Regions from separate parts of the Citrobacter sedlakii genome, predicted to be linked through region 1. Evidence: riboswitches for the same ligand, from Rfam matches in the RefSeq annotation. Region 1 holds a riboswitch; the other holds the start of a gene.

What was found. Region 1 has a riboswitch for cobalamin ahead of JY391_RS08815 (cobyrinic acid a,c-diamide synthase CobB). Riboswitches for the same ligand answer to the same signal wherever they lie in the genome.
Region 2: it holds a riboswitch for cobalamin, as region 1 does, so the genes downstream of both, btuB (TonB-dependent vitamin B12 receptor BtuB) here and JY391_RS08815 (cobyrinic acid a,c-diamide synthase CobB) in region 1, are expected to answer to the same signal.

What each region holds. Positions count from the first base shown of each region.
Region 1 is NZ_CP071070.1:1,867,112-1,882,504, reverse strand. Features, by position in the region: gene JY391_RS08895 (cobyric acid synthase) at 1-621, opposite strand, end outside; gene JY391_RS08890 (energy-coupling factor ABC transporter ATP-binding protein) at 618-1,442, opposite strand; gene JY391_RS08885 (energy-coupling factor ABC transporter transmembrane protein) at 1,451-2,128, opposite strand; gene JY391_RS08880 (energy-coupling factor ABC transporter substrate-binding protein) at 2,115-2,396, opposite strand; gene cbiM (cobalt ECF transporter S component CbiM) at 2,398-3,135, opposite strand; gene JY391_RS08870 (cobalt-factor II C(20)-methyltransferase) at 3,132-3,845, opposite strand; gene cbiK (sirohydrochlorin cobaltochelatase) at 3,842-4,636, opposite strand; gene JY391_RS08860 (cobalt-precorrin-6A reductase) at 4,633-5,433, opposite strand; gene JY391_RS08855 (precorrin-3B C(17)-methyltransferase) at 5,430-6,155, opposite strand; gene cbiG (cobalt-precorrin 5A hydrolase) at 6,155-7,210, opposite strand; gene JY391_RS08845 (cobalt-precorrin-4 methyltransferase) at 7,191-7,964, opposite strand; gene JY391_RS08840 (decarboxylating cobalt-precorrin-6B (C(15))-methyltransferase) at 7,957-8,526, opposite strand; gene JY391_RS08835 (cobalt-precorrin-7 (C(5))-methyltransferase) at 8,516-9,121, opposite strand; gene cbiD (cobalt-precorrin-5B (C(1))-methyltransferase CbiD) at 9,115-10,254, opposite strand; gene JY391_RS08825 (cobalt-precorrin-8 methylmutase) at 10,251-10,883, opposite strand; gene cbiB (adenosylcobinamide-phosphate synthase CbiB) at 10,894-11,853, opposite strand; gene JY391_RS08815 (cobyrinic acid a,c-diamide synthase CobB) at 11,850-13,229, opposite strand; cobalamin riboswitch at 13,319-13,493, opposite strand; gene pocR (transcriptional regulator PocR) at 13,807-14,724, opposite strand; gene pduF (propanediol diffusion facilitator PduF) at 14,923-15,393, opposite strand, start outside.
Region 2 is NZ_CP071070.1:4,478,581-4,493,973, reverse strand. Features, by position in the region: gene sthA (Si-specific NAD(P)(+) transhydrogenase) at 1-457, opposite strand, end outside; gene fabR (HTH-type transcriptional repressor FabR) at 656-1,306, shown strand; gene JY391_RS21255 (YijD family membrane protein) at 1,306-1,668, shown strand; gene trmA (tRNA (uridine(54)-C5)-methyltransferase TrmA) at 1,712-2,812, opposite strand; cobalamin riboswitch at 2,927-3,120, shown strand; gene btuB (TonB-dependent vitamin B12 receptor BtuB) at 3,187-5,025, shown strand; gene murI (glutamate racemase) at 4,970-5,821, shown strand; rRNA gene JY391_RS21235 (16S ribosomal RNA) at 6,199-7,740, shown strand; tRNA gene JY391_RS21230 (tRNA-Ile) at 7,810-7,886, shown strand; tRNA gene JY391_RS21225 (tRNA-Ala) at 7,997-8,072, shown strand; rRNA gene JY391_RS21220 (23S ribosomal RNA) at 8,245-11,149, shown strand; rRNA gene rrf (5S ribosomal RNA) at 11,341-11,456, shown strand; gene murB (UDP-N-acetylmuramate dehydrogenase) at 11,617-12,645, shown strand; gene birA (bifunctional biotin--[acetyl-CoA-carboxylase] ligase/biotin operon repressor BirA) at 12,642-13,604, shown strand; gene coaA (type I pantothenate kinase) at 13,632-14,582, opposite strand; tRNA gene JY391_RS21195 (tRNA-Thr) at 14,986-15,061, shown strand; tRNA gene JY391_RS21190 (tRNA-Tyr) at 15,070-15,154, shown strand; tRNA gene JY391_RS21185 (tRNA-Gly) at 15,269-15,343, shown strand; tRNA gene JY391_RS21180 (tRNA-Thr) at 15,349-15,393, shown strand, end outside.

The DNA of each region.
Region 1 (15,393 bases):
GGAATAAAGTAGCGCCACGTCGCCGCGAAATTTATTAATGATCACCCCTTTCACCCGCGCGCGCTCATGTTCGCGCAGCAGCGCCAGCGTGCCAAAGATTGAGGCGAAAACCCCGCCCCGGTCGATATCCGCAATAAGGATCACCGGGCACTTCGCCATCTCCGCCATGCCCATATTGACGATATCCCGGTCACGGAGATTAATTTCCGCCGGACTGCCCGCGCCTTCCAACACCAGGACGTCGAATTCCTGCGCCAGACTGGTATACACCGAGAGGATCTGCTCGCGCAGGCGCGGTTTATAGTCGTGATAGCTTACGGCATCCATGTCAGTCGCCACCTGCCCCATCAACACTATCTGGGCCTTGCGATCGCTGGTCGGTTTTAACAGCACCGGGTTCATCCGTACATCAGGAGAAATACCAGCAGCTTCCGCCTGGAAAATTTGCGCGCGCCCCATCTCTTTACCGTCCGGCGTGATGCCGGAATTAAGCGCCATATTCTGCGATTTAAACGGCGCGGCGCGCAGACCGTCCTGATAAAAGATGCGGCACAGTCCCGCTACCAGCACGCTTTTACCGACGTCAGACGCCGTCCCCTGCAACATAATCGCCTGCGTCATGACGCCTCCTTGATGGAATGAAAAGTGTGTTGCCGCATGCGGCTAAAAAATTCATCTTCGGTTTTGCACAGCGGCAGCCCCAACTGCGCGTGCAGTTTGACCAGCCAGGGCGGGGTTAATCCGGCGAGTTCAATTAACGCGCTTTGGGCAAAAACGTCGCCCGGCGCACCGTACGCCAGCACTTCACCACGGTTAAGCACATAGACGGCATCGCTAACTTCATAAATGAGATCGATATCATGACTGGAAATCACCACGTGATTTCCCTGCGCCACGATACGTTTAATGATGGCGATCATCTGGCGACGACCAGAGGGATCCAGCCCCGCCGTCGGTTCATCCAGCAACAGATATTTCGCGCGCAGCACCAGTGCTCCGGCGATTGCCACGCGCTTCTTCTGCCCGTGGCTTAAACACTGGATCGGCTGCTGGCGAAAATGCCGGGCATCCACCAACGTCAGCGCATCATCAACCCGGCGGGCGATCTCATCTTCCGCGACGCCAAGATTACGCAGGCTGAAGGCGATATCGCTGTCGATATCGGTATAAAAGATTTGTTGATCGGGGTCCTGAAACACTGTCGCCACCTGCTGACGCTGCGCCAGCAGGCCGCGTTTGCTGTAGTCCAGCGGTTTCCCCTGCCAAAGTACCGCCCCCTGCTGCGGCCGCAGCAGGCCGCTCAGGTTCATGAATAACGTCGATTTCCCGCAGCCGTTCGCCCCCACCAGCCCGGTGACAGCATGTGCTGAAAAATCCAGCGTCAGCCCTTTAAGTACCTGCGTTTCCTGGTAGCGAAACCAGAGATCGGCGGTGGCAAGCATGTGATTCCTTACAGGTGAAAATCACCCTGATACAGTTTGATATCCAGCGTCGCAGTCATTTGCTGATAACGAATCAGCACCCGGGTAAACAGTAAACCCACCAGCATCGCCAGCGAACGGTAGCCTTTTGGCAAACTTTTATAACCAAAACGCAGCGTTTGCGCGCGATGAATCGCCAGCGCTTCGTCTAACAGAATAAAAATGAAGCGCCAGGTCAGCAGGATCTGCTCGGTCAGCAGGCGGGGGACATGCGCCCGCCTGAGTAACGTGATCAACTGGGGAAACGGCAGATTCAGCACCAGCCAGAAGGTAGCGGCCAGCGCAGCCAGGCTGCGCCAGAACGTCTCATTCGCCGTCTGTAAGCCTTGGGCGCTGACCCCAAGCCAGAAGTCGCCAACCGGAAACGCCGCCAGCAACGTCTGCGGATCGCGGCTAATGCTGAGGAGAATGGTAACCACGCCCACCGCTAAAAAACCAAACGGCAGCGCCATCCAGCGACACCAACGGCCAAACGAAATACGCAGCAGCCAGCAGGTTAAACCGGCTATCAGCGCCAGTTCAATACCCTGCCCCCAGGGCGGCAGGGTAAAGGCCAGCACCATCATCAGCAACCAGAACACAAACTTACGCTCCGGGGCTATATGAAGCCAACGGCTTTGGTAGCTTAGTCTGTCAAGCCCGGTCATCACGGCGTTGTCTGCCTTTGGTATAACCAAGAATATAGAAAATCACCGCCGCGCCAAGTGACCCCTGCAACGTAAACAGCAGGCTTTCAATTTCACCGCTGGCCGGCTCGTACAGCGGCTGGAACCACGGCTCATAGTGCGGCGCGACGACCTGAATCTGGCTTTCCGCTTCGCCATCCGAGCCGCCGTATTCTCCGCCGTGGTTGATAAAAAACGGCAGAATAACGAGGGCAACGACCATCGCCAGCAGTATCAGCGTCTTTTTCATCTTAATGTCCTTGTGCGGTTATGAGTTGCCGTTTCGTCAACTGGTCATAAATCATGACGGTCAACAGCCCTTCAGCGATAGCAATCGGGATTTGCGTCAGGCAGAAGATCCCCATGAATTTAATGACCGACCCGGTGGCCCCCGCCTGCGGATCCGGGAAAGCCACGCCAAGCTGGACCGACGTGACAAAATACGTCACCAGATCCGCCAGCATGGCGCAAAGAAAGACGCAGACATCACGACGCAGCCCGGCGCGACAGGCCATTTTCCACACCAGATAGCCAACAACCGGGCCAATCACCGCCATCGACATGCCGTTTGCGCCGAGCGTCGTCAGACCGCCGTGCGCCAGCAGCAGCGCCTGGAACAGCAGCACAATGGCGCCAAGCACGGCTACTACCCCCGGACCAAAGAGGATCACCGCCAGCCCGACGCCGGTAGGATGAGAACAACTGCCCGTCACAGAGGGGATCTTCAGTGCGGACAGTACAAAAATAAACGCGCCGCACAGCGCCAACAGAACCTTCTGATGGCTGTCTTCCATCACAATCTGACGCAGGCGCACCAGCCCGTACCACAGACACGGTAAAAACAGCAGCCACCAGGCGAGCGCCCACATCGGCGGTAAAAAGCCTTCCATAATGTGCATCGCGAACGCCTGCTCGGGCACGAGCATCAGCAATAGCGCCGCAGCCAGACCACTGAATGACAGCTTTTTCAGCTGTTGTTCACGTTTCATTGTGCATTCTCCCACTGTTTGTTGACCAGAATGGTCGAGAAATAAGGCAACGGCTGGTCGTCGCTAACCTCATTGAGATGTCGCCAACACTGTTCACCCGGCAGGGTGGCTTCCGACATCATCAGCGCGCACTCCAGCAACCCGGCCTGCTTCAGTAGCGCCTTAATGCGTGCGAAGCGACCATATACCTTCATCAGTACCAGGCTGTCATGCTGATGTAAGGCGCGGAGAATGTCCGCTTCCGGCGCCGTGCACGAAACTACCGCCAGCGACTGCTGCTCCATCGCCAGCGGGGTTTTCGACCGCGCGGCGATGGCGGCGAATGACGTGACGCCGGGAACAATGTCGAGCCAGTCCGGGCAGCCGATGCGCTGGAGTAAAAAGACCCAGGTGCTGAACAGCATAGCGTCGCCAAGGGTAATGAAACCCACCTGTTTTCCGGCGGTCACCGCCTGAACCAGCGCGGCGGCGACGTCGTCCCAGACAGCCTCTTTTTCCGCGCTGTCCGCGCTCATGGGAAAGTGACAACAGCGGATTTCAGTTTTCGCGCCGACATATTCGCGAACTATGGAAAGCGCCAGGCTGTCACCGCCCTTCCGCCCCGCCGGAGCATAGAGGATATCCAGCGACCCCAGAATACGGGCGGCGCGAACGGTAATCAGATCCGCGGCGCCCGGCCCGGTGCTCAGCGCGTAAAGTTTTCCGCTCATGCCGCCGCCTCCATCGCCATGTTCAGCGCCTGCTGCAGATGCGCGACAAACATCGCACGTACCGCCGGATTTTCGCCAAGTCCACTCAGCCACGGTGTCGCCGGGATACCGGCCGCATTGAACAGGGTTTTCCATGAATCCTCTTCGTCAGAAGCCATGTCGTTAATCGCATGGTCCCCCGCCACCAGCATCAGCGGCATGAGATGAACGGCACGGATGCCTTCTTTACGCAGACTGTCGATCAGCACCCCCACTTCCGGATAGCTTTCTACCGCGCCGACGCGGGCCGGAAAGCCCTGCGCGGTCATCATATGGTCAAGGCAGGCATAGGCGGCAAAGGCATGATGACTGGCGCCGTGGCCCATAAATACCACCTTTTCACCCTCGCCCAGCGTAGGCATCTGCTGCTGCAAGGCGCACATCAACTGCGTGTAGTCGTCATGACTGCTCAGCAGCGGCACCCCCAGCGTCAGACGGGAAAACAGTGGCCGCATCGTCTGCACTTCGCGAACAATTTTCTCGTATTCGTCGCCGTTAATAATGTGCAGCGACTGAATCGCCACGTCCTGATAGCCCTGTTCGGCAAGCTTTTGCAGCGCCTGCAACGGCGTGTCGATGTCGATGCCGTCCCGCTGGCGCAATTTGCGAATAATCATTCCCGAGGTAAACGCGCGAAACAGATCCCGATCGGGACAACTTGCGGCAAGATCGCGTTCGCAGGAGACAATGTTTTTCTCGCAGGTATCGTGATAGCTGGTGCCAAAGCTGACCACCAGAAGCGCTTTTTTCATTGTATGACTCCTTTAGCAGCGGCCAGCCAGCGTGACAGACGCTGAGCAAATGCGGCCTGACTTTCCAGTAATTCTTCTCCCGTCACCAGCGGCGCCGGGCGGGTAATGACGATGCAAGGGATCCCTGCATCCAGACAGGGTTGAACTTTTTCCTGATACCCCCCCTCAGCGCCTGAGGCTTTGGTTATCACGACGTCAGCCTGACACTGGCGGTAAAATGCGGCGTTAAACTCTGCGCTGAATGGACCACAAAGCGCGAATATTTCCCCGACGCCAAAGCCAAGTTCTGCGCATTGCGCTATCACTTCAGGCACCGGCAGTACCCGGGCAAACAGGGTTTTCCCCGGTAACCCCGTACGCCAGTTCGCCAAATCTTTACTGCCGGTCGTCAGCAAAACGCGCTCGCCCAGCCGTCCTGCCACTTCACAGGCGTCGGCGATACTGTTTACGGTGTAAAGCAGCGGATGCGTTAAGTCACGGAGCTGTTCGGGACGCTGATAGCGACTGAGCAAGACGCCAGCCTGCTCGCAGGCACGCATGATGTTGCGGCTCACTATTTCGGCATACGGATGAGAAGCGTCTATCACCCAGCGCGTGCCGTTTTCCTTCAACCAGTTGACCATTTGTTCCTGCTCCAGCCGTCCGCAGCGCACCTGACCTTTGATATCCCCCGCCAACTGTTTCCCGGTCGGTGTCGCCACAGACAGGGTGTACGCCACGTTGGCGGCATCCAGTTGCTGGCAGATCGCCCGGGCGTCACTGGTTCCCCCTACCACCAGCACCTCGCCGACACTCACAGTGCGTAGCCCCTTGGCGTGATCATCAGCCCCTCCCGCACATAGGTGGCTTTGTTGCCCACAATCACCAGGCTGGTCATGTCCACCGGCGTAAAATCCATTTCACCGAGCGTGGTCAACCATTTCTCCTGTTTTTTGCGGCCCGCTGACTTCACGACCCCGACCGGCGTTTGCACGCTTTTGCTGGCGGAAAGCAGTTCAAACGCCCGCGCCAGATGCCCCTCACGGCCCCGGCTGCGTGGGTTATAGAAGCAAATAACAAAGTCAGCTTCCCCGGCGGCGACGATGCGCTTTTCAATCACCTCCCACGGCGTAAGCAAGTCGCTCAGGCTGATGTGGCAAAAATCATGCATCAGCGGCGCGCCAAGCAGCGAAGCAGCGGCAATGCTGGCGGTCATGCCGGGGATCAGACGCACCTCTACGTCCAGTTGCTGCTTGCTGACCAGTTCCAGCACCAGTCCCGCCATGCCATAAATGCCCGCGTCGCCGCTACTGATCAGCGCCACATTATGTCCGGCCTGCGCCAGCTCAATCGCCGCCTGGCAGCGTTCAATCTCCTTGCACATTCCGGTTTTGATGACCTGCTTGTCGCCGGTAAAAGCTTTCACCAGATGGGTGTAGGTTTTGTAGCCCACGACGATCTCCGCCGCCTGCAACGCCTCCACCGCTTCCATGGTCATCATGGCTTGTGAGCCAGGGCCGATTCCAATTACGCTTAACATCAGTTTGAAACTCCTAAAGTAATAGTGACGCCCTGTTCCCGCAGGGTTTCGCCTAACAACTGCCCATGACTCAGCAGCCAGGCTGCCGGCCCCGACACACTTCCGACGCCTACCGTCTGGCGAACAAACGACGATGCCGGAAAGCGGTGCTCATGTTCACGCAACACGTCAGCGCTAAAGGTTTCAAACGGCACGCGCCAGCATGACGCGAGCTGAATCAACCCTTCTTCATCTTTTTTTAGCGACACGCTGCCAATGGCTTTCAGGGCGAGCGGGTCAAAACGCTGCGCGGCGAGCTGACGCGCCAGCAGCGCCGCCAGCAGCGGAAACGGCGTATCCCGACGACAGCCGATTCCGGCCACCACACGCTGCGGCACCAGCTTCCAGTGACGCACTGGAATATCAGGCAGTTCGTCACGCAAGGTGATACACACCAGCGCATCCAGCTCGGGTAACTGCCTGAGATCGGTCACGGTGATAAATCCGCGGCGGTCACAGTGGCCCACGTCTTCGTCCAGTTCGGGATCCCACCACAAACCGACCCGCTGATTGCTCACCAGCATCTGGTTGACCACTTTGACCGCCGCGCGGAAATCATTCATGCGCGCGTTAAGTTGAAAAGCGAGGGTATCCAGCGCCGCCATGTCATTAACGTCGGTCGCCGTGGTAATCACCGGATCCGCGCCTAGCATCCCCGCCAGATAGCGGGTCAGCGCATTTGCTCCGCCCGCATGGCCGGAAAGAAGGCTGATAACGTGCTGGCCGCGTTCGTCAATAACCACCACCGCCGGATCGCTGAACTTGTCGTTCACAAGCGGCGCCAGTACGCGGACCGCAATGCCGGTCGCGCCAATAAAAATCAGCGCTGAATAATGACTAAACGCGTCACGCGCCGCCTGGGCGAAACCGCCGTCAAACGGCAAAAAACCGTCCTCAAGCAGCTTCTCGCTGGTAAAACAGGTCAGCGGCAGCATCGCCGCCAGCCGTTTCGCCAGTTGCACCCCGCCGGGCGTCAGGCAAAACAGGGCAATGGATTCAGGCTTTACGGTATTCATGGCTAAAGTCCGCCGCATACAGTTTTGAGTAGTGGTACTCCTCACCCAGGAAATCCCCGACCAGAATCAGCGCCGTTTTGCGGATCCCGGCGTCACGCACGCGGTCTGCGATGTCCGCTAGAGTGCCGCGCACGGTCTGACTTTCCGGCCAGGTGGCTTTGTAGATCACCGCCACAGGGGTGGTCGCCGGGTAGCCGCCGTCAATTAGCCGTTCCGCCACCCGATGAATGCGCTGTACCGAAAGATAAATCGCCATTGAGGTACGGTGGCTGGCGAAGGACTCAAGCTGCTCCCGCTCCGGCACTGGCGTACGTCCTTCAAGCCGGGTGATGATCAGACTCTGGGACACCTCCGGCACGGTGTACTCAACGCCCAGTTCCGCCGCCGCGCCAAGAAACGCGCTGACGCCCGGCACCACTTGCCAGGGAATATCGCGTTTGGTCAGTTCCTCACCCTGCTCACGCACCGAGCCATATAACGAAACGTCCCCGGTTTGCAGACGTACCACCGTTTTCCCGGCCTTCACGCCTGCTTCCATGAGATCGAGGATCTGCTCAAGGTGCAACGCCGCGCTGTCATGGCACTCGGCTCCCTCAGGACAATACTCAAGCAGTTCGGTGTTGATCAGCGAACCGGCATAAATCACCACCTGCGCCTGTTGCAGTAAGCGGTAGCCCTTGAGAGTAATCAGCTCGCGGTCGCCCGGACCGGCACCAACGAACCACACACAGCGGGGATCAAATGTCTCAGACATAGCGTTCTTCCTTTTGACAGGCGATGACAAACACAGGGTTGTTCGGTTTGAAAAAATGGCCGCTGCCGAGCGCGGTCAGGGACGACACTTGCAGTTGCAGGCAGTCAACGTCGTGTATGTCCAACTGCTGCAAATGCGCCAGCGCGGCGTTGAGGTTTTCCTGTAAGATGAAGGTCATTACCAGACGTCCGCGCGGGTGCAACTGGCGCAGCGACCAGTCAATAAGCCCGGTCAAATGGCCGCCGCTGCCGCCCATAAACACCGCGTCGGCTTTTTCGGTCAACATCATGGGGGCTTCCCCCGGCAGGATATCGATATTCGGACAGGCAAAATGTTGACGATTCTCGTCCAGCAGCCGTAGCGCCGCCGGGTTACGTTCGATGGCCGTCACATGCAAAGAGGGATGGCGTAACGCCGCCTCTATAGAGACGCTGCCCGTTCCCGCGCCAATATCAATCAGGTGACTGGCCTGGTGTAGCTCCAGTTTTGCCAGCGCAATCGCCCGTACCGCCTCTTTGGTCATCGGCACGTTTCCGCCGCGCAGAAAAAGCTCATCTTTCATCTAAGATCACCACCGCATTCATCTCGTAGTCGGCCTGCACCTCACTGGCGCGCAGCCAGTGGATCCGTTCATTGTCCATCGCCAGGTTCTCGCCAATCACCATCCAGCTATCGCCTTTGCCGCGCGCCACCAGTTGCGCGGCGATATCCCGCGGCCCGCACTGCGCGTCGGTGACCATCGCCACTTTGCGATGCGCCGCCAGCGTATCGAAGCAGACGCTGCGCCCGTGGCTGCTGGTTAACCACATGTCATTCATGTCGATACCTGACCGGGCGCAGAGATACTGCACGGCGCTGATCCCGGGAATAATGCGTACCCGCTCAATGCCAAAGTGCGCGACCAGCCGCGTACCGATGCCATAAAACAACGGATCGCCAGAGGCGAGGACCACCACATTTTTATCCCGCTGCGTCTCAATCCATGCCAGCAGCGCCGGAATATTGGCGCCGAGCGTAAACCTTGCCCCCTGAAACGCCGGAAACTGCTGCAAGTGACGTTTACCTCCCACCAGCACGTCGGCATTCGCCACCGCGTCCCGCGCGGCAGGCGTCATCAGATGCAAGCCCGCAGGCCCCATTCCTGCCACCGTTAACATTGCAACTCCTGAGCTATCGCCCCGAGAGGACGGTTGCTTCCCAGTACCTGGTTATCGAACGAGAACATAATGGCGTCGCAGGTCGGCGGGGTTTTGGTAAAGCGCAGCATCTGCTTCACGCGCAGGCAGATGCGTTCCGCAAGATGGTCATAAATGCGCTGATAGCCATACGCGTCGATATGTTCCATCGCCGCCTCGGTAGTGTCGCAGTCGCTGACCTCTCTCAACAGCGCCAGCGGTGCGCCGAGCAGCGCCAGGTGCGCCACCAGCGTTTCCATTCGCGCATCGGCAATATGGCTATGGGTATGGAAGATCCCGGCAGCGATTTTGATTAACTTCCCCGGATGACCGACCAGAACGATGTGGCGGAAACCGAGCCGCACCGCTTCTTCAATCATGTAACCGACGAAGTTACTCATGGTGACCACCACTTTGCTGTCAATCCCCATTTGCTCGCGCACGAAGCGCTCGCCATGATTGCCCGGCACCAGCACCACCCGTTCAAGCCCCTCGGCGCGCTTAATCTCCAGCTCCAGCGACAGGGATCGTTTCCAGCTTTCCTCCGACATTGGCGTCACGATGCCGGTGGTGCCGATAATGGAAATGCCGCCAACGATCCCCAACCGCGAGTTGTAGGTTTTTTGCGCCCGCGCTTCGCCTTCCGGCGCGAATATTTCAATTTCCGCGCCGCGCGCCGGGCCTATCGCCTCTCGCACCGCCGATTCAATGGTATGACGTGGCGTGCGGTTAATAGCGGCGCTGCCAATCGGCAGACCAATACCTTTACGCGTAACGGTGCCAACCCCCTCCCCGCCCAGCAGCGTTATTTCACCGCTGTCGTTCAGCGTCACGCGGGCGAAAATCAACATGCCGTGTGTAGCGTCGACATCATCCCCGCCGTCTTTGCGGATCGCGGCAATCGCCTGCTGGCCTTCAATGTGCGGTGATTCCACATTGAGGCACAGCGTGACGCCGGACGGCGTAACGATGGAAATCTGATGGATCAAATGCTGGCGCAGCACCATCAGCGCCGCGACTTTTGCCGCCGCCGTGGCGCACGAACCGGTGGTATAGCCTTTTCGCAACGCTTTACCGTTGTGCCAGACGGGAGCATCAAACGTCTGATCGCTCATCGCGCCCCCTCAAGGTGATAAAGGATGGCGTTGATAATTGCCGCTGCGACGTTGCTGCCGCCTTTACGTCCGAGGGCGGCAATCGCGGGTAATGGGCTGCGCGTCAGCGCCTCTTTTGATTCCGCCGCTCCGACGAATCCGACCGGTACGCCGACCACCCCATTCACCGCCGCATCATGTTCAAGCAGACGAAATAACGCGGTGGGGGCATTGCCGAAAACAAACACTTTCTCGCTCTCTTCCGTCACGGCAATATCCACGGCCGCCATTGAGCGAGTGATCCCCTGTGCTTTCGCCTGCGCCACCACCCGCGGATCGCTGATGTAGCAACGGCACTCACCGCCGAATTTCGCCAGTAGCGTTTTGTTGATCCCCGACAGCGCCATCGTGGTATCGGTGTAGATCACTGACGGACGACGCAGCGCCGCACAAAGTCGGGAGAGTGCATCATCGGAAAACCAGAGAATATCGAGCCAGTCAAAATCGGCGGTGGTGTGGATGACACGCTTGATAATGGCCTCATGCAGTGGGCTGGCGAAGCGGTATTCCGGGCGCGTTTCATGGATGATCTCGCCAATGATGTCGAAGCTTTTGGCCTCTATCGCCATCGGTTGTTGGATGTAATGCATTGTTTAATCCTCAGGCCATGCCAACCACCAGCCAGCGCGTCAACATAAACAGCGCCAGGGCCAGCGTGGACGCAACCCACATCAGTCGAATCGTTTGGGGAATGTCATTTACGGTAATCTCGCGCTGCGCGTCGCCAATCCACGGCTTTTCAACGCGCTCGCCAAAATAGTCATTTGGACCGCCGAGGCGAATGCCCAGCGCGCCGGCCACGGGCGCTTCCGCCCACGCGCAATTGGGGCTGCTGTGGTTATAGCGATCGCGCCAGCCAATACGCAGGGCGCGCGCGCCGTCGTTGCGGCACAAAAATGCCGCGGCGCTCAGCAGCAGCCAGCTCAACCGGGCGGGAAGAAAGTTTGCGAGGTCATCAAGACGGGCGCTGACCATGCCGATCGCCCGGTACTTTTCGTGCTTGTAGCCCACCATCGAGTCCAGGGTGTTGACCGCTTTATAGGCCATCGCCAGCGGCGCGCCGCCCAGCATAAGAAAGAACAGCGGCGCAATAATGCCGTCGACGGTATTTTCTGCGACGGTTTCCACCACCGCCCGGTTTATTTGTTGTGGAGCCAACTGCGAGGTGTCACGACCGACAATCCACGACAATTTTTCCCGGCTGGCGGCGAGATCCCCCGCGCGCAGCGGGCGCTCCACGTCTCTGGCGGCATTGGCCAGACAGCGACCGGCCAGCACGGTGAAAATCATCCACACCTCCACCAACCCGCCCAGCCACGGATGGATCAGCCGGGCGGCGGTCAACGCGCCCCAGGCCGCCGCCCACGTCACCCCCACCACCACCAGCCACATCACGCCGCCACCGATGCGCAGCGCACGCTCGCTGTGACAATGACGACGAACCGTCCGCTGTACGACGGTAATCAGGTTGCCTATCCAGCGCACCGGGTGCGGCCAGTGCTGCGGGTCGCCAACCATAACGTCGAGGAGCCAGGCGACACACCACGCAAGCAGTGTCATAACGCCTCCCTCGCCGCCTGCAGCCAGCGGGTCAGCATGAGCGGACGTTGGGCAAAATGGACATGCAGATAACTGGCGAAAGTATTACCTGCCTGCCAGCCGCCGGACCACTGCTGCAGCGTTTTACCGTCGCGCACCTTGTGACAGGCCATCACGGCGGAAATTTGCGGGAAAAAATCGGAGTAGTGAAATTCATGGCCGCGCAGGATTTCGCCTTCCGCCGCCAGCAGGGTTGGCTGCAGCGCCTGCGCTTCGCAGTAGCCAAAGCGGGTCAACCGTTCCCCCATTTTGCTGTAACCGGGAAGGATATCCGCCATGTAATGCACGAATCCACCGGCGTCCTCCAGTTGCGTACCGAGGTACATTAACCCGCCGCACTCGGCATAAATGGCGACGCCACGCTGGTGCGCATCGCGCAGACTCGCCAGCATCGTGCCGTTAGCCGCCAGCGCGCTGGCATGCAGTTCAGGATAGCCGCCACCCAGCCAGACCATCTGACAGTCGGGTAAAACCCGGTCATGCAGCGGGCTGAAGCGGACGATCTTCACGCCGGTACGCTCCAGCAACGTCACGTTATCGGGATAGTAAAAATTAAACGCTTCGTCGTCGGCCATCGCCAGCGTGAGTCCCTTTCCGGCGTCCTGTGCGGGCAATTCCGGCCATGCGCCCTGTGGTAAGGTTGCTATTTCGCTTAGCGCTAAAAGGTGGTCGATATTGAGCGTCTGCTCCAGCGTAGCGGCAAAATCCAGCCAGGGTTGCTGTGTCACCACCGACTCGCGGGCAGTCACCAGTCCAAGATGGCGCTCCGGCAGCGTAACGCCCTCAACGTGCGGCACATAACCCAGCACGGGCACTGCGCAATAGCGCTCAATCGCCGTTTTAAGCAAGTGAAAATGCGCTTCGCTGTTGACGCGATTTACCATCACGCCCGCGAGGTTAAGCGTCGGGTCGAATTGCTGAAATCCCATTACCGTCGCGGCAATGGAGGTCGAAACGGCCTTGCCATCCACCAGCAGGATCACCGGACACCCAAGTTGTTTCGCCATCGCCGCGGTACTGCAATAGCCGGGATCGGTGCCGTATCCGTCGTAGAGTCCCATCACTCCTTCGATAACGGCGATATCCGCCCCCTGCATCTGCTCGCAAAACAGCGCATTGAGGACGGGTTCGGGAAGCATAAAGCTGTCGAGATTACGGGAAGGTGTACCGCAGACCGCCGTATGCCAGGCGGTATCCAGGTAGTCAGGGCCGACTTTACAGGGCTGGACGCGAAGCCCTCGTTGTTTTAGCGCGCTAAGCAGACCCAACGTAACCGTGGTTTTTCCACAGCCACTCCCGGTACCTGCCAGAACAAACGCATACTGCTGTGCCGCCATGACCCTGATCCTGTTCAGGGTGGTAGGGATGTACTGACATCCAGTCTTTCGACTGTCTGTTTTAAAGCAACCCACTTCCCACCGAAGTTGTTGAATGTATCCGACAGGCAGGTCTTCTGGCTTAGCGTCATCCTCTCCCGTCCTTCCCAATCTTGCGATCAGTGGTCTTTACGGGGTCGTCAGCATCACAGCAGCGGGGGCTGCGGGGGATTTTCACCCCCTTCCCTGACACAAATGTGTCTAACCTGTCGGCGTCAATGATGAACAGACTGGCATCTGCTCATCATCTTAAACCTTTTTTAACGCATTCTTTTTCGCGCGGGTATTGGAACCCTCAACGGCAAAACAATGCCGGATTAACACGCTTCTTTCTGAAAAGACACGCAGAAGAATAATGAAAACCCTTCACAATGAAACTGTATCTCATCACAAAAATAAAAACTGGCGAAGTTTACGCTGCAAATTTTGATATTTTATTGCGCTATGACAATTTATTGCTGCGCCAAATAAAATAAACCGCGAATAATGGCTCGCTCACGGGAAATATCAAAAATCGGCAATAGCAAAATATTGCTATTTACGCCGATTCTACCGGTAAATTTTCTGCGGCCTGCTGCCGATATGCCTGCGGCGTCACCTGATAAGTCTGACGAAATACTTTGCAGAAATAACTGGTTTGAGAAAAACCTAAATTGCGGGCAATACTGGCAATGCTCCAGTCACTATGGCAAAGCAGTTCCCGCGCGCTGGCCATACGCTGTTGATTCACCCATGCGTTAAAGCCGATCCCCTGATATTTTTTGAACAACTTGCTGAAATAGTACGGGCTGAGGTAGACATGTGAAGCCACGTCTTCAAGGCGTAAATCGTCGGACAAATGGGCATCAATATAGCGCAGCGCTTTTTTCATTTTGCTGTCATGCGGGCTGGGCGCACGCGCCGGACGCGACGGTTCCGCGCTCTGTTCGCTGTCTTTGATTACCACAAAATTCAGCTGTTTTTTCAGGCAGTTTTCGACAATTAGCTTCAACAAATCCGCAGATGCCATCACTCGCGAGTAGTCCATTTCCGGGACGTTGCGAAATTCATTGAGCAGTTCCGGGTCGGCCTGCCAGCGGTCGTCAACGTTGAGAATATCGACCAAATCAACCCCCTCATCGTTACGCAGACGCACCTGACCACACAATACGAACCCAACCAGATGCCCGGCGATAACCAGGGGGATAGAAAAATCGGTTAACCCGGCATGGCAACGGTAGATACAGGGCTGATCCGATTTCGAGGCTTCCAGCCCTCCGCAGCGATCGCTCATCCGGCAGCGGGTGCTGTGCTGAGGATGTTGACGCATCAGCTGACAAAAAGGCGTGAAATTAAATAGCTCAGAAATCTCATCACCGTGAATATTGACAACCACAACGGCCAGGCTTGTGGCTTGCGCAAAATCCTGTGCGATTTTATTAATGAGTTCTGAGTTCAGGGTACTCGCAGAAATCATGATAAAATCCCTCAGTTAATCCATTGTTATAATTAAAACATATTTTTTACATTTACTTTTTGTCATCGGCTGTCCTTAGTTAATGACTGAAAGCCAAATGACAATAACAAAAGTCTCCCGGGCTGGGGAGACTTTTTAGTCAGTTCGGGAAAGCAGATCACGAAATCGTTATTGATTTCGTGATAATAACCTTGCTGCTCAGGAAGAGGCGTTCGTTTCCTCAATTTTACAGGCATTGCAGGGCAAATTTTTGCCAATGAAAAAGCGATAAATGGCTGCGCCGCCGCATGCGCCAATCACCGGTGCAATAATCGGCACAATAAAGTAAGGAATATCCCGCCCGCCGGTCATCGCAATATCCCCCCAGCCAGCCATCCAGGTGAACAGCTTAGGGCCAAAATCACGGGCTGGATTCATCGCAAAGCCAGTCAACGGCCCGGTGGACGCGCCGATAACGGCAACCAGGATCCCGATAAGCAGCGGCGCCAACGGCCCTTTTGGCACACCGTTGCCGTCGTCCGTCAACGCCATAATCAGTCCCATCAGAATCGAGGTGATAACCACTTCGACGCCAGCCGCCTGCCACACGTTCAGCGCAGCCGCCGGATAAGTACTGAAAATACTGGCCAGGTACAGACTGTCGACGCTACCGCGCACCATGTTGTGGGC
Region 2 (15,393 bases), 2.1 Mb from region 1:
GATGATACGGACGAGAACCACAGGCGATAATGAATTTCTCTGCGGTCAGGGTTTCAACCGTGCCGTCATGACACTCCAGCGCCAGGGTGTGTTCATCCACAAAATGCGCATTACCCTGCAATATTTCGCAGTGGTTACGCTCGTAAAAACCCTGCCGCATACGCGTTTGCTGATTAATCACGTTATCGGCATGGTTGAGAATGTCGGCGAAAGAGGAACGAAGCAGGCGGGAGTGATCGCTATATAAGGGGTTCTGATTGAATTCAATGATACGGCTGACGGCGTGGCGGAGGGCTTTCGACGGGATGGTGCCCCAGTGGGTGCAACCGCCGCCAACGTTATGATAACGTTCGATAACCGCGACGCGGGCTCCTTGCTTAACCAGTCCCATTGCAGCGCCTTCGCCGCCGGGGCCTGAACCTATTACTATGGCATCGTAATCGTAGGAATGTGGCATGGTGTGGCTTACCTGTTCTTATACATAAAAGCAACAGAATAGTAACATCATTGCGTTGATAACCCAATTATCGTTGTGCTCTTTTGCGAAGCCGGAGCACAAACCGCGCGTAAACAATCATTCACAAAGCTGAACAAACAGATTAACTTTGAACTCTGGTATAGTGCCAGACAAGGCATATGGAAGGATTCAGACATCGTGATGGGCGTTAGAGCGCAACAAAAAGAAAAAACCCGGCGTTCGCTGGTAGAGGCCGCATTCAGTCAATTGAGCGCGGAGCGTAGCTTCGCCAGCCTCAGCTTGCGCGAGGTTGCGCGTGAAGCAGGTATCGCGCCCACATCGTTTTATCGCCATTTCCGTGATGTGGATGAACTTGGGCTGACCATGGTCGATGAAAGCGGGCTGATGCTGCGACAGCTCATGCGGCAGGCGCGTCAGCGCATCGCCAAGGGAGGGAGTGTGATCCGCACCTCGGTCTCCACATTTATGGAGTTCATCGGTAACAACCCTAACGCCTTCCGTTTATTATTGCGTGAACGCTCCGGCACTTCCGCCGCATTTCGTGCCGCCGTTGCGCGAGAAATTCAGCATTTTATCGCGGAACTTGCGGACTATCTGGAACTCGAAAACCATATGCCTCGCGCGTTTACTGAAGCGCAAGCCGAAGCCATGGTGACGATCGTCTTCAGTGCGGGCGCCGAGGCGCTGGATGTGGGCGCTGAACAACGCCGACAATTAGAAGAGCGGCTGGTATTGCAACTGCGCATGATTGCGAAAGGAGCGTATTACTGGTATCGCCGTGAACAAGAGAAGATGACCCTCATTCCGGGTAACGTGAAGGAAGAGTAATGAAACAGTCAGTTCAGGATAAAGGTACGCTGCTGCTGGCGCTGATCGCCGGTTTGTCGATCAATGGCACGTTCGCGGCGCTGTTTAGCGCCATCGTGCCGTTTTCTGTTTTCCCGATTATTTCTCTGGTGCTGACGGTGTATTGCCTGCACCAGCGCTATCAAAATCGCACCATGCCTGTGGGGTTGCCGGGTCTGGCTGCGGCCTGTTTTATTCTTGGCGTGCTGCTGTACAGTACCGTCGTGCGCGCGGAGTATCCGGATATCGGCTCCAATTTCTTCCCGGCGGTGCTGTCGGTGATTCTGGTATTCTGGATTGGCGTGAAAATGCGTAACCGCAAGCAGGACATCGCGGAAGAGTAAGACAGGCCGGATGGGGGCATAATTGCTTTATCCGGCGTCTGTTTTACCTGGCGGTGAGTAACACGCCGCACTCCATATGGTGCGTATAGGGGAACTGGTCGAACAACGCCAGACGTTCAACTTTGTGCGTCTGGCTTAACGTTTCCAGATTTTTGCACAGCGTCTCCGGGTTACAGGAGATGTATAAAATACGCGGATACGCCTGCACCATTTTTTCGGTTTCGCTGTCCAGCCCGCTGCGCGGTGGATCGACAAAGATGGTTTCGCACTGATAGCTCTTCAGGTCGATACCCTTCAAACGAGTAAACTCGCGAACGCCGTTCATCGCCTGGGTAAATTCTTCTGCCGCCATGCGGATAATCTGCACATTCTCGATCTGGTTCGCCGCAATGTTGAATTGCGCCGCGGCGACGGACGGTTTGGCGATCTCGGTCGCCAGTACGCGCTCAAAGTTACGCGCCAGCGCTAAGGAAAAGTTACCGTTGCCGCAGTACAGTTCCAGCAAATCGCCTTTCGAACCTGTCGTGACATCCAGCGCCCATTCCAGCATCTGAATATTCATCGCTGCGTTTGGCTGGGTGAAACTGTTTTCAACCTGACGGTAGATCATCTCTTTGCCCGCCACCGGCAGACGCTCGTCAATGTAATCCTGATCCAGCGCGATTTTGGTTTTGGTCGCCCGGCCAATCAGATGCACGTTCAGATTTTGCGCGCGCAGGGCGTCACGCAGCGCTTCCGCTTCCTGTCGCCACGCATCGTCCAGCTTTTTATGGTACAGCAGCGACACCACTGCCTGATTGCTCATGGTGGTGAGATAGTCAATCTGGAACAGCTTATGGCGCAGGGTAGGATTCGTGCGCACGCCGTCGATCATCGCGTTCATCAACTGGTTGATCAGTTCGCTTGCCGCCGGAAAGCTGTCCACGCGAATCCGGCTTTTGGTCTGTTGATCGAAAATGATGTGATACAAATCATCGCCATCGTGCCAGATGCGGAATTCAGCACGCATACGATAGTGACTGACCGGGGAGCGGAACACTTCCGGAACCAGGCCAGAAAAAGGCGCCATCATACTCTGCAAGCGCACCACTTTTTCGGCGAGCTGCGCGTCATACTGTTCTGTCGGAAGGTGTTCGGGGGTCATGATGCATCCTGAAAAATAAAAGTACGCGGGGATTGTAGGGATTGCTCAACAGATGTCCAGACATTGATGACTTCTCATATTTAACAATCGGTCTGGACAGTATGTTGTTACAGACTGTAGCATCCGTGTGCCGGTCCTGTGAGTTAAAAGGGAATCCAGTGTGAATCTGGAGCTGACGCGCAGCGGTAAGGAAAGGTGAAATGAGAGCGTAAGCAGACACTGCCTGTGGGTGGGAAGTCTTCATTTCTGTTATCCGGATAAAGGATTACCTTCCAAGCCCGAAGACCTGCCGGCTGACGTCGCAACTGGTCTTCATCATCGCGTACTATCGGTGGGACCTGCGGCATCCTTCTTCTATTTATGGATGCTTTATAATGATTAAAAACATATCGCTGCTGACGGCGCTCTCCGTCACGGCCTTTTCTGGTTGGGCACAGGATGCCACGCCTGACACGCTTGTCGTCACGGCAAATCGTTTTCAACAACCCGTCAACACTGTCCTGGCCCCTACGGATATCGTCACTCGTGAAGATATCGACCGCTGGCAGTCCCGCACCGTTCTGGATGTTATGCGCCGTCTGCCGGGCGTGGACGTCGCGCAGAACGGCGGTATGGGACAGAGTTCCTCCCTGTTTGTACGCGGCACTGAAGCGAAACATGTGCTGGTATTGGTGGACGGTATTCCGGTGGCGCGTCCGGGCATTACCAATAACTCCGATATCGATCAAATTCCGGTCTCGCTGGTTCAGCGCATTGAATATATTCGGGGACCGCGCTCGGCGATATATGGCTCAGGGGCGATTGGCGGTGTGGTAAATATCATCACCATGGCGGGTGATGAGCGCGCGCAAATTAACGCGGGCGTCGGTTCGAACAGTTACCAACAGTATGACGGCACATGGCGTCAGCGTTTCGGTGATACGGTGTTGACGGCAGCGGGTGCTTACCAGTCCACCAAAGGCTTCGACGTGCAGCCGCGCTCCAGCTATAGCGGCGACGGCGATCGCGACGGTTACCGTAACAAACTGTTCTGGGGCGGCGTCGAACATAAATTTAACGATAATTTTGATGGCTACTTCCGCGGCTACGGCTATGCCAGCAATGCCGATTATGACCAGGGCAACTGGGGATACGACGGCGGAAACGATGAGCATCAGAATTACACCCAGTCATGGGATACCGGGCTGCGTTTCAATTCCGGGATCTACTCGTCACAACTGGTGGCCAACTACCAGCGCATTAAGGACTACAACTACAGCAGTCAGACCGGGCGCTACGCTACGGGATACACCCTGGATGATATGGAACAGCGCTATATCCAGTGGGGAAATAACGTGATCGTCGGTCATGGCGCGGTCAGCGCGGGGGTTGACTGGAAGCAGGAAAAACTGATGTCCTTTGGCGCTTCCGGAACCGACAACTACAAGCGCGATAACACCGGGCTTTATCTGACCGGGCAGCAGCAGATCGACAGCGTGACCCTGGAAGCGTCGGGTCGTGAAGATCATGACGATCAGTTTGGCTGGCACGGCACCTGGCAAACGGCAGCCGGCTGGCAGTTTATCGACAATTATAAAGTGACGCTTTCCTACGGTACGGGTTTCCTCGCGCCTTCGCTTGGTCAGCAGTTTGGCGCTGAGCGCTTTGGTATCGCGTCCAACCCGAATCTGAAACCGGAAGAGTCTAAACAGTGGGAAGCCGGATTAGAGGGGGTGACCGGACCGCTGGACTGGCGTTTGTCGACCTATCATTACAAAATCCAGAACCTGATCGATTACAACAATAACACCTACTTCAACGTGAAGTCCGCGACCATTAAAGGCCTGGAGTGGACAGGTAATATCACGACGGGGCCGGTCGATCATCGCGTAACGTTACAATATGTTGACCCGCGCGATGATGAAACCGATCAGCGGCTCTACCGGCGTGCAAAACAGCAGGTGAAGTATGAGCTGAGCGGCGAGGTGTATGACCTGGGATGGGATGTGACGTACCAATACATTGGCGAGCGCTATGATTATGATTACGATAATTCCCGTAAGATAAAAATGGGCGGGCTGAGCGTGTGGGATATCGGACTTTCATATCCTGTCACCTCACACCTCACAGTTCGTGGTAAAATAGCCAACCTGTTCGATAAAGATTACGAGACAGTTTATGGCTACCAAACTGCAGGACGGGAATACACCTTGTCTGGCAGCTACACCTTCTGATCCACGCCACACCGTGCTGGTATTTGATTCCGGTGTCGGTGGGTTGTCGGTCTATGACGAGATTCGGCGCCTCCTGCCGGATCTCCACTATATATACGCTTTCGATAACGTCGCTTTTCCTTATGGAGAGAAAAGCGAAGAGTTTATTGTTGAGCGCGTCGTCGAGATAGTGACCGCCGTTCAGCAGCGCTATCCCCTTTCTCTGGCGGTGATTGCCTGCAATACGGCCAGTACCGTCTCGCTTCCCGCGCTGCGTGAGAAATTTGCTTTTCCCGTGGTGGGGGTCGTTCCGGCCATTAAACCGGCGGCGCGCTTAACGGCCAATGGCATTGTGGGGCTGCTGGCGACGCGCGGTACCGTAAAACGGCCCTATACCCATGAGCTGATCGCGCGTTTTGCTAATGAATGCCAGATCGCGATGCTGGGTTCTGCTGAGCTGGTGGAACTGGCTGAAGCGAAACTGCACGGTGAGCCTGTTCCGCTGGAGGAACTGCAGCGGATCCTGCGTCCCTGGCTGCGTATGCCAGAGCCTCCCGACACGGTAGTGCTCGGCTGTACGCACTTCCCATTACTAAAAGAAGAACTCCTGCGCGTTTTGCCGGAAGGGACGCGGCTGGTGGACTCCGGTGCGGCGATTGCACGGCGCACTGCCTGGCTACTGGAGCATGAAGCGCCGGATGCGAAATCGACGGACGCGAATGTTGCTTATTGCATGGCGCTGACAGCAGAGACTGAACAACTTTTACCCGTTTTACAGCGTTATGGCTTTGAGTCGCTTGAAAAACTGTCGGTTTAACGCCAATTTGGGTAAATATCAGGCAGTCGAAAAATTATTTTAAATTTCCTCTTGTCAGCCCGAAATAACTCCCTATAATGCGCCACCACTGACACGGAACAACGGCACGCAAGCCGCCGGGTCAGCGGGGTTCAGACCAGAACCTCACGGAGAAAAGCAAAAATAAATGCTTGACTCTCAAGCGGGAAAGCGTATTATGCACACCCCGCGCCGCTGAGAAAAAGCGAAGCGGCACTGCTCTTTAACAATTTATCAGACAATCTGTGTGGGCACTCAAAGTGACATGGATTCTTAACGTCGCAAGACGAAAAATGAATACCAAGTCTCTGAGTGAACACGTAATTCATTACGAAGTTTAATTCACGAGCATCAAACTTAAATTGAAGAGTTTGATCATGGCTCAGATTGAACGCTGGCGGCAGGCCTAACACATGCAAGTCGAACGGTAACAGGAAGCAGCTTGCTGCTTCGCTGACGAGTGGCGGACGGGTGAGTAATGTCTGGGAAACTGCCCGGTGGAGGGGGATAACTACTGGAAACGGTAGCTAATACCGCATAACGTCGCAAGACCAAAGAGGGGGACCTTCGGGCCTCTTGCCACCGGATGTGCCCAGATGGGATTAGCTTGTTGGTGAGGTAACGGCTCACCAAGGCGACGATCCCTAGCTGGTCTGAGAGGATGACCAGCCACACTGGAACTGAGACACGGTCCAGACTCCTACGGGAGGCAGCAGTGGGGAATATTGCACAATGGGCGCAAGCCTGATGCAGCCATGCCGCGTGTATGAAGAAGGCCTTCGGGTTGTAAAGTACTTTCAGCGGGGAGGAAGGGATTGTGGTTAATAACCGCAGTCATTGACGTTACCCGCAGAAGAAGCACCGGCTAACTCCGTGCCAGCAGCCGCGGTAATACGGAGGGTGCAAGCGTTAATCGGAATTACTGGGCGTAAAGCGCACGCAGGCGGTCTGTCAAGTCGGATGTGAAATCCCCGGGCTCAACCTGGGAACTGCATTCGAAACTGGCAGGCTTGAGTCTCGTAGAGGGGGGTAGAATTCCAGGTGTAGCGGTGAAATGCGTAGAGATCTGGAGGAATACCGGTGGCGAAGGCGGCCCCCTGGACGAAGACTGACGCTCAGGTGCGAAAGCGTGGGGAGCAAACAGGATTAGATACCCTGGTAGTCCACGCCGTAAACGATGTCTACTTGGAGGCTGTGCCCTTGAGGCGTGGCTTCCGGAGCTAACGCGTTAAGTAGACCGCCTGGGGAGTACGGCCGCAAGGTTAAAACTCAAATGAATTGACGGGGGCCCGCACAAGCGGTGGAGCATGTGGTTTAATTCGATGCAACGCGAAGAACCTTACCTGGTCTTGACATCCACGGAAGACTGCAGAGATGCGGTTGTGCCTTCGGGAACCGTGAGACAGGTGCTGCATGGCTGTCGTCAGCTCGTGTTGTGAAATGTTGGGTTAAGTCCCGCAACGAGCGCAACCCTTATCCTTTGTTGCCAGCGGTCCGGCCGGGAACTCAAAGGAGACTGCCAGTGATAAACTGGAGGAAGGTGGGGATGACGTCAAGTCATCATGGCCCTTACGACCAGGGCTACACACGTGCTACAATGGCATATACAAAGAGAAGCGACCTCGCGAGAGCAAGCGGACCTCATAAAGTATGTCGTAGTCCGGATTGGAGTCTGCAACTCGACTCCATGAAGTCGGAATCGCTAGTAATCGTGGATCAGAATGCCACGGTGAATACGTTCCCGGGCCTTGTACACACCGCCCGTCACACCATGGGAGTGGGTTGCAAAAGAAGTAGGTAGCTTAACCTTCGGGAGGGCGCTTACCACTTTGTGATTCATGACTGGGGTGAAGTCGTAACAAGGTAACCGTAGGGGAACCTGCGGTTGGATCACCTCCTTACCTTAAAGAACCTGCCTTTGTAGTGCTCACACAGATTGTCTGATGAAAAACGAGCAGTAAAACCTCTACAGGCTTGTAGCTCAGGTGGTTAGAGCGCACCCCTGATAAGGGTGAGGTCGGTGGTTCAAGTCCACTCAGGCCTACCAAATTCGCTCCCGTGCTTTGTTGTGGCAAAGCTCGCATACTGATGTATGCTTCGCTTCACCACGCCGCGCCCGGAAACGAATTATCGGTAAAGAGGTTCTGACTACACGATGGGGCTATAGCTCAGCTGGGAGAGCGCCTGCTTTGCACGCAGGAGGTCTGCGGTTCGATCCCGCATAGCTCCACCATTCTGTAGAACGTTTACGTAAGAAAACTTCAGAGTGTACCTGAAAGGGTTCACTGCGAAGTTTTGCTCTTTAAAAATCTGGATCAAGCTGAAAATTGAAACACAGAACAACGAAAGTTGTTCGTGAGTCTCTCAATTATCGCAATCAGAAGTGAAACATCTTCGGGTTGTGAGGTTAAGCGACCAAGCGTACACGGTGGATGCCCTGGCAGTCAGAGGCGATGAAGGACGTGCTAATCTGCGAAAAGCGTCGGCGAGGTGATATGAACCTTTGACCCGGCGATGTCCGAATGGGGAAACCCAGTGTGATTCGTCACACTATCGTTAACTGAATACATAGGTTAACGAGGCGAACCGGGGGAACTGAAACATCTAAGTACCCCGAGGAAAAGAAATCAACCGAGATTCCCCCAGTAGCGGCGAGCGAACGGGGAGCAGCCCAGAGCCTGAATCAGCCAGTGTGGTAGTGGAAGTGTCTGGAAAGGCACGCGATACAGGGTGACAGCCCCGTACACAAAACCGCACCGGTTGTGAGCTCGATGAGTAGGGCGGGACACGTGGTATCCTGTCTGAATATGGGGGGACCATCCTCCAAGGCTAAATACTCCTGACTGACCGATAGTGAACCAGTACCGTGAGGGAAAGGCGAAAAGAACCCCGGCGAGGGGAGTGAAAAAGAACCTGAAACCGTGTACGTACAAGCAGTGGGAGCCTCTTTATGGGGTGACTGCGTACCTTTTGTATAATGGGTCAGCGACTTATATTCTGTAGCAAGGTTAACCGTATAGGGGAGCCGCAGGGAAACCGAGTCTTAACTGGGCGTTAAGTTGCAGGGTATAGACCCGAAACCCGGTGATCTAGCCATGGGCAGGTTGAAGGTTGGGTAACACTAACTGGAGGACCGAACCGACTAATGTTGAAAAATTAGCGGATGACCTGTGGCTGGGGGTGAAAGGCCAATCAAACCGGGAGATAGCTGGTTCTCCCCGAAAGCTATTTAGGTAGCGCCTCGTGAATTCATCTCCGGGGGTAGAGCACTGTTTCGGCTAGGGGGCCATCCCGGCTTACCAACCCGATGCAAACTGCGAATACCGGAGAATGTTATCACGGGAGACACACGGCGGGTGCTAACGTCCGTCGTGAAGAGGGAAACAACCCAGACCGCCAGCTAAGGTCCCAAAGTCATGGTTAAGTGGGAAACGATGTGGGAAGGCTCAGACAGCCAGGATGTTGGCTTAGAAGCAGCCATCATTTAAAGAAAGCGTAATAGCTCACTGGTCGAGTCGGCCTGCGCGGAAGATGTAACGGGGCTAAACCATGCACCGAAGCTGCGGCAGCGACACTATGTGTTGTTGGGTAGGGGAGCGTTCTGTAAGCCGTTGAAGGTGTGTCGTGAGGCATGCTGGAGGTATCAGAAGTGCGAATGCTGACATAAGTAACGATAAAGCGGGTGAAAAGCCCGCTCGCCGGAAGACCAAGGGTTCCTGTCCAACGTTAATCGGGGCAGGGTGAGTCGACCCCTAAGGCGAGGCCGAAAGGCGTAGTCGATGGGAAACAGGTTAATATTCCTGTACTTGGTGTTACTGCGAAGGGGGGACGGAGAAGGCTATGTCGGCCGGGCGACGGTTGTCCCGGTTTAAGCGTGTAGGTGTGTGTTCCAGGTAAATCCGGTTCACTTTAACACTGAGGCGTGATGACGAGGCACTACGGTGCTGAAGTGACAAATGCCCTGCTTCCAGGAAAAGCCTCTAAGCATCAGGTAACATCAAATCGTACCCCAAACCGACACAGGTGGTCAGGTAGAGAATACCAAGGCGCTTGAGAGAACTCGGGTGAAGGAACTAGGCAAAATGGTGCCGTAACTTCGGGAGAAGGCACGCTGATATGTAGGTGAAGTGATTTACTCATGGAGCTGAAATCAGTCGAAGATACCAGCTGGCTGCAACTGTTTATTAAAAACACAGCACTGTGCAAACACGAAAGTGGACGTATACGGTGTGACGCCTGCCCGGTGCCGGAAGGTTAATTGATGGGGTTATCCGTAAGGAGAAGCTCTTGATCGAAGCCCCGGTAAACGGCGGCCGTAACTATAACGGTCCTAAGGTAGCGAAATTCCTTGTCGGGTAAGTTCCGACCTGCACGAATGGCGTAATGATGGCCAGGCTGTCTCCACCCGAGACTCAGTGAAATTGAACTCGCTGTGAAGATGCAGTGTACCCGCGGCAAGACGGAAAGACCCCGTGAACCTTTACTATAGCTTGACACTGAACACTGGTCCTTGATGTGTAGGATAGGTGGGAGGCTTTGAAGCGTGGACGCCAGTCTGCGTGGAGCCGCCCTTGAAATACCACCCTTTAATGGCTGGTGTTCTAACGTAGGCCCGTAATCCGGGTTGCGGACAGTGTCTGGTGGGTAGTTTGACTGGGGCGGTCTCCTCCTAAAGAGTAACGGAGGAGCACGAAGGTTGGCTAATCCTGGTCGGACATCAGGAGGTTAGTGCAATGGCATAAGCCAGCTTGACTGCGAGCGTGACGGCGCGAGCAGGTGCGAAAGCAGGTCATAGTGATCCGGTGGTTCTGAATGGAAGGGCCATCGCTCAACGGATAAAAGGTACTCCGGGGATAACAGGCTGATACCGCCCAAGAGTTCATATCGACGGCGGTGTTTGGCACCTCGATGTCGGCTCATCACATCCTGGGGCTGAAGTAGGTCCCAAGGGTATGGCTGTTCGCCATTTAAAGTGGTACGCGAGCTGGGTTTAGAACGTCGTGAGACAGTTCGGTCCCTATCTGCCGTGGGCGCTGGAGAACTGAGGGGGGCTGCTCCTAGTACGAGAGGACCGGAGTGGACGCATCACTGGTGTTCGGGTTGTCATGCCAATGGCACTGCCCGGTAGCTAAATGCGGAAGAGATAAGTGCTGAAAGCATCTAAGCACGAAACTTGCCCCGAGATGAGTTCTCCCTGAGACTTTAAGTCTCCTGAAGGAACGTTGAAGACGACGACGTTGATAGGCCGGGTGTGTAAGCGCAGCGATGCGTTGAGCTAACCGGTACTAATGAACCGTGAGGCTTAACCTTACAACGCCGAAGATGTTTTGGCGGAATTGAGAAGATTTTCAGCTTAGATTCAGAGTCCGAAGGATTTTGCGCTGAGACAAGGCGGCAAGTGAAGCGACGGAAGGAGCATACAAAAGTATGTGACTGACGTTCGCAGGCGCAGCCAACGCAGTATCAGCACAAAAGACACAGGACAGAGCACAAAGAATTTGCCTGGCGGCCTTAGCGCGGTGGTCCCACCTGACCCCATGCCGAACTCAGAAGTGAAACGCCGTAGCGCCGATGGTAGTGTGGGGTCTCCCCATGCGAGAGTAGGGAACTGCCAGGCATCAAACAAGTGAAAAGCCCATCCTGACGGATGGGCTTTTTGCGTTTCTGGCGCTGGTCTACTGAATCAGCCTGTAGTAATCAAACCCATTCCGCCATAAAACAAGCCTTACCGCAGCATATGCGTTAAAATAACGCGATTATGCATCTGGAAAGCGTCTATGAATCACTCCCTCAAATCCTGGAATACCTTTGGTATCGATCAGCCTGCAAATGAAATTGTTTGTGCTGAGAATGAACAACAACTCTTAAATGCCTGGCAAACCGCCAATGCAAAGCAACAACCGGTATTGATTCTGGGTGAGGGGAGTAATGTACTGTTCCTTAATGCTTTCCATGGGACTGTCATCATCAATCGTATTAAAGGAATTGAGGTGACAGAACAACCAGATGCGTGGCATTTGCATGTTGGCGCTGGCGAAAACTGGCATCAGCTGGTTCAGCATACGTTGCAGCTTGGTATGCCTGGACTGGAAAACCTGGCGCTGATCCCTGGCTGCGTCGGTTCTTCTCCCATTCAGAATATAGGTGCTTACGGCGTTGAGCTTCAACGGGTCTGCGATTACGTTGACTGCATCGAATTAGCGACGGGGACGCCTCACCGTCTTAGCGCTAAAGAGTGCCGTTTTGGATACCGTGACAGCATTTTTAAACATGAGTATCAGGATCGCTTTGCAATTGTCGCCGTTGGCCTGCGCCTGTCTAAGCAATGGCAGCCAGTATTGACCTATGGCGATCTCACGCGACTCGACCCGGCGACCGTTACGCCTCAGCAGGTGTTTGACTCCGTCTGCCATATGCGAATGACTAAACTGCCAGACCCGAAAGTAAACGGTAACGCAGGCAGCTTTTTTAAAAATCCTGTCGTGACAGTTGACGTTGCACAGGCACTGTTATCTGAATTCCCCCACGCGCCACATTATCCCCAGGCGGATGGCTCAGTAAAACTGGCGGCTGGCTGGCTAATTGACCAGTGCCAGCTTAAAGGCATTGGAATTGGCGGCGCTGCTGTACATCGCCAGCAGGCTTTGGTACTCATTAACGCGGATAATGCGACAAGTGAAGATGTTGTCCAGTTGGCGCATCTGGTTCGTGAGAAAGTTGGAGAAAAATTTAACGTCTGGCTGGAACCGGAAGTGCGGTTCATTGGACAAATGGGTGAGGTCAATGCCGTGGAGATCATCGCATGAAGGATAATACCGTTCCCCTGACGCTGATCTCTCTGCTAGCCGACGGCGAGTTTCATTCTGGCGAACAGCTAGGTGATACGCTGGGGATGAGCCGCGCAGCCATTAACAAGCATATCCAGACACTACGAGATTGGGGCGTTGATGTTTTCACCGTGCCTGGCAAAGGCTATAGTCTGCCCGAGCCAATCCAACTGCTGGACGCGAATCGTATTCATAGCCAACTGGATCGCGGCACGGTTGCTGTGCTCCCTGTAATCGATTCAACCAATCAGTATCTCCTGGAGCGAATCGGAGAACTGCAGTCAGGTGACGCATGTGTCGCTGAATATCAGCAGGCCGGACGCGGTCGCCGTGGACGTAAATGGTTTTCGCCATTCGGCGCCAACTTATATCTGTCGATGTACTGGCGTCTGGAACAGGGACCCGCTGCGGCGATCGGTTTAAGCCTGGTGATTGGCATCGTGATGGCGGAAGTCTTACACGATTTGGGAGCAGATAAGGTTCGCGTAAAGTGGCCAAACGATCTGTATCTGTTGGATCGTAAACTGGCAGGGATCCTGGTTGAGCTGACGGGGAAAACAGGCGACGCTGCACAGATCGTGATCGGCGCAGGAATAAACATGGCGATGCGTCGTGTTGAAGAGGGCATCATAAATCAGGGATGGATTACGTTACAGGAAGCCGGTATCACGCTCGATCGTAATACGCTGGCTGCGAGACTCATTCGTGAATTACGTACCGCGCTGGAGTTATTTGAGCAGGAAGGCCTGGCTCCCTATCTTTCGCGTTGGGAAAAACTGGATAACTTTATCAATCGCCCGGTCAAACTGATTATCGGTGAAAAAGAAATATACGGCATCTCTCGGGGGATTGATACGCAGGGCGCATTGCTGCTTGAGCAGGACGGGATAGTAAAACCCTGGGTGGGAGGGGAAATATCCCTGAGAAGCGCGCAATAAAAAGGGGAGCGATTGCTCCCTTTTTATTTATTTACGCAGGCGAACCTGCTCGACCGCATGATTTGCGCTTTTTGTCATAATGAGACTCGCGCGTTCACGTGTGGGTAAGATGTTTTGCTTCAAATTCAGCCAGTTAATCTCTTTCCATAATGCCGTAGCGGTATTGATTGCCTCATCTTTTGACAGCTTCGCGTAGTTATGGAAATAAGAATCGGGGTCAGTAAACGCCCCTTCACGGAATTTGAGGAAGCGGTTGATATACCACGTTTGCAGTAAATCTTCCGGTGCATCAACATAAATAGAAAAGTCGACGAAATCAGAAACAAATACATGGTGAGGGTCGTGCGGATAGTCCATTCCGCTTTGCAACACGTTAAGCCCTTCGAGAATTAATATATCCGGCTGGGCCACCGTTTTATCGCCATCAGGAATCACGTCATATATCAGGTGCGAGTAAACCGGAGCCGTCACATTTGGCACGCCTGATTTAAGATCAGAAACAAACTTAACCAGGCGGTGCATATCATAGGACTCAGGAAACCCTTTCTTCTTCATCAGACCGCGATCTTTCAGCACCTGATTAGGGTGAAGAAAACCATCAGTGGTAATCAACTCAACGCGACGATGCTCCGGCCAACGGCTCAGCAGCGCTTGCAACACGCGCGCGGTGGTACTTTTTCCTACAGCCACGCTGCCGGCAATACTGATGATATAAGGGATACGCTCGCCATTCGTGCCAAGGAACTGCTCGAGAACCGCCTGACGACGAAGGTTTGAGCTGATATAGAAGTTAAGCAAACGCGACAGAGGCAAATAAATCTCCGCGACTTCTTCCAGCGACAGATCTTCATTTATACCTTTTAACCGTGCGATCTCATCTTCAGTCAGAGTCATTGGCACGGAATCACGAAGCGCAGCCCACTGGTTGCGGTTAAACTGTAGGTAAGGCGTCATTAACGTTTGCTCTTTTATACTCATAAGCATGTTTCTGGCTGTCATTACTTCATCAGGGCCGTGATGAAAAAGCGCGTCAGCCCCGGCATGCAATGGCACGTCACATTTCAGTTAATCTGGACAATGGGCAGGAGGGTAACACCAGATGGAAAGGAATAATAAGAAAAAATGTTTCCCTTACTTCATTCGCTGAAAAGCAATGTGACGCATATTCCAGATGTGAAGATGATAATTTTAGCCAGTAAGCGGGCCAGTGCCGACAGCAAAGCGAAACTTGCCTTGTCCGTAATGTCGAAATTTTATGCTAAGCTGTCTGAAAATACGTCATTTATTGGTCGTATAGCGCAAAATGTGAGCGATAGAACATTTTATGCAATTTTTTAGTTGCATGCGCTCGCAGGTCTCCATAGAATGCGCGCTACTTGATGCCGACTTAGCTCAGTAGGTAGAGCAACTGACTTGTAATCAGTAGGTCACCAGTTCGATTCCGGTAGTCGGCACCATCAAGTCCGGTGGGGTTCCCGAGCGGCCAAAGGGAGCAGACTGTAAATCTGCCGTCACAGACTTCGAAGGTTCGAATCCTTCCCCCACCACCACTTTCTGGCAGCGAATGCTGTCTGAGCTGGTTAAGAAAATAATCGGCTCGAATGAGAAAAGAGACTCGTCTCTTTTTTTGTTACAGAAAGAACTGGGTAGCCGAGTTTCAGGATGCGGGCATCGTATAATGGCTATTACCTCAGCCTTCCAAGCTGATGATGCGGGTTCGATTCCCGCTGCCCGCTCCAGACGTGCTGATATGGCTCAGTTGGTAGAGCGCACCCTTGGTAAGGGTGAG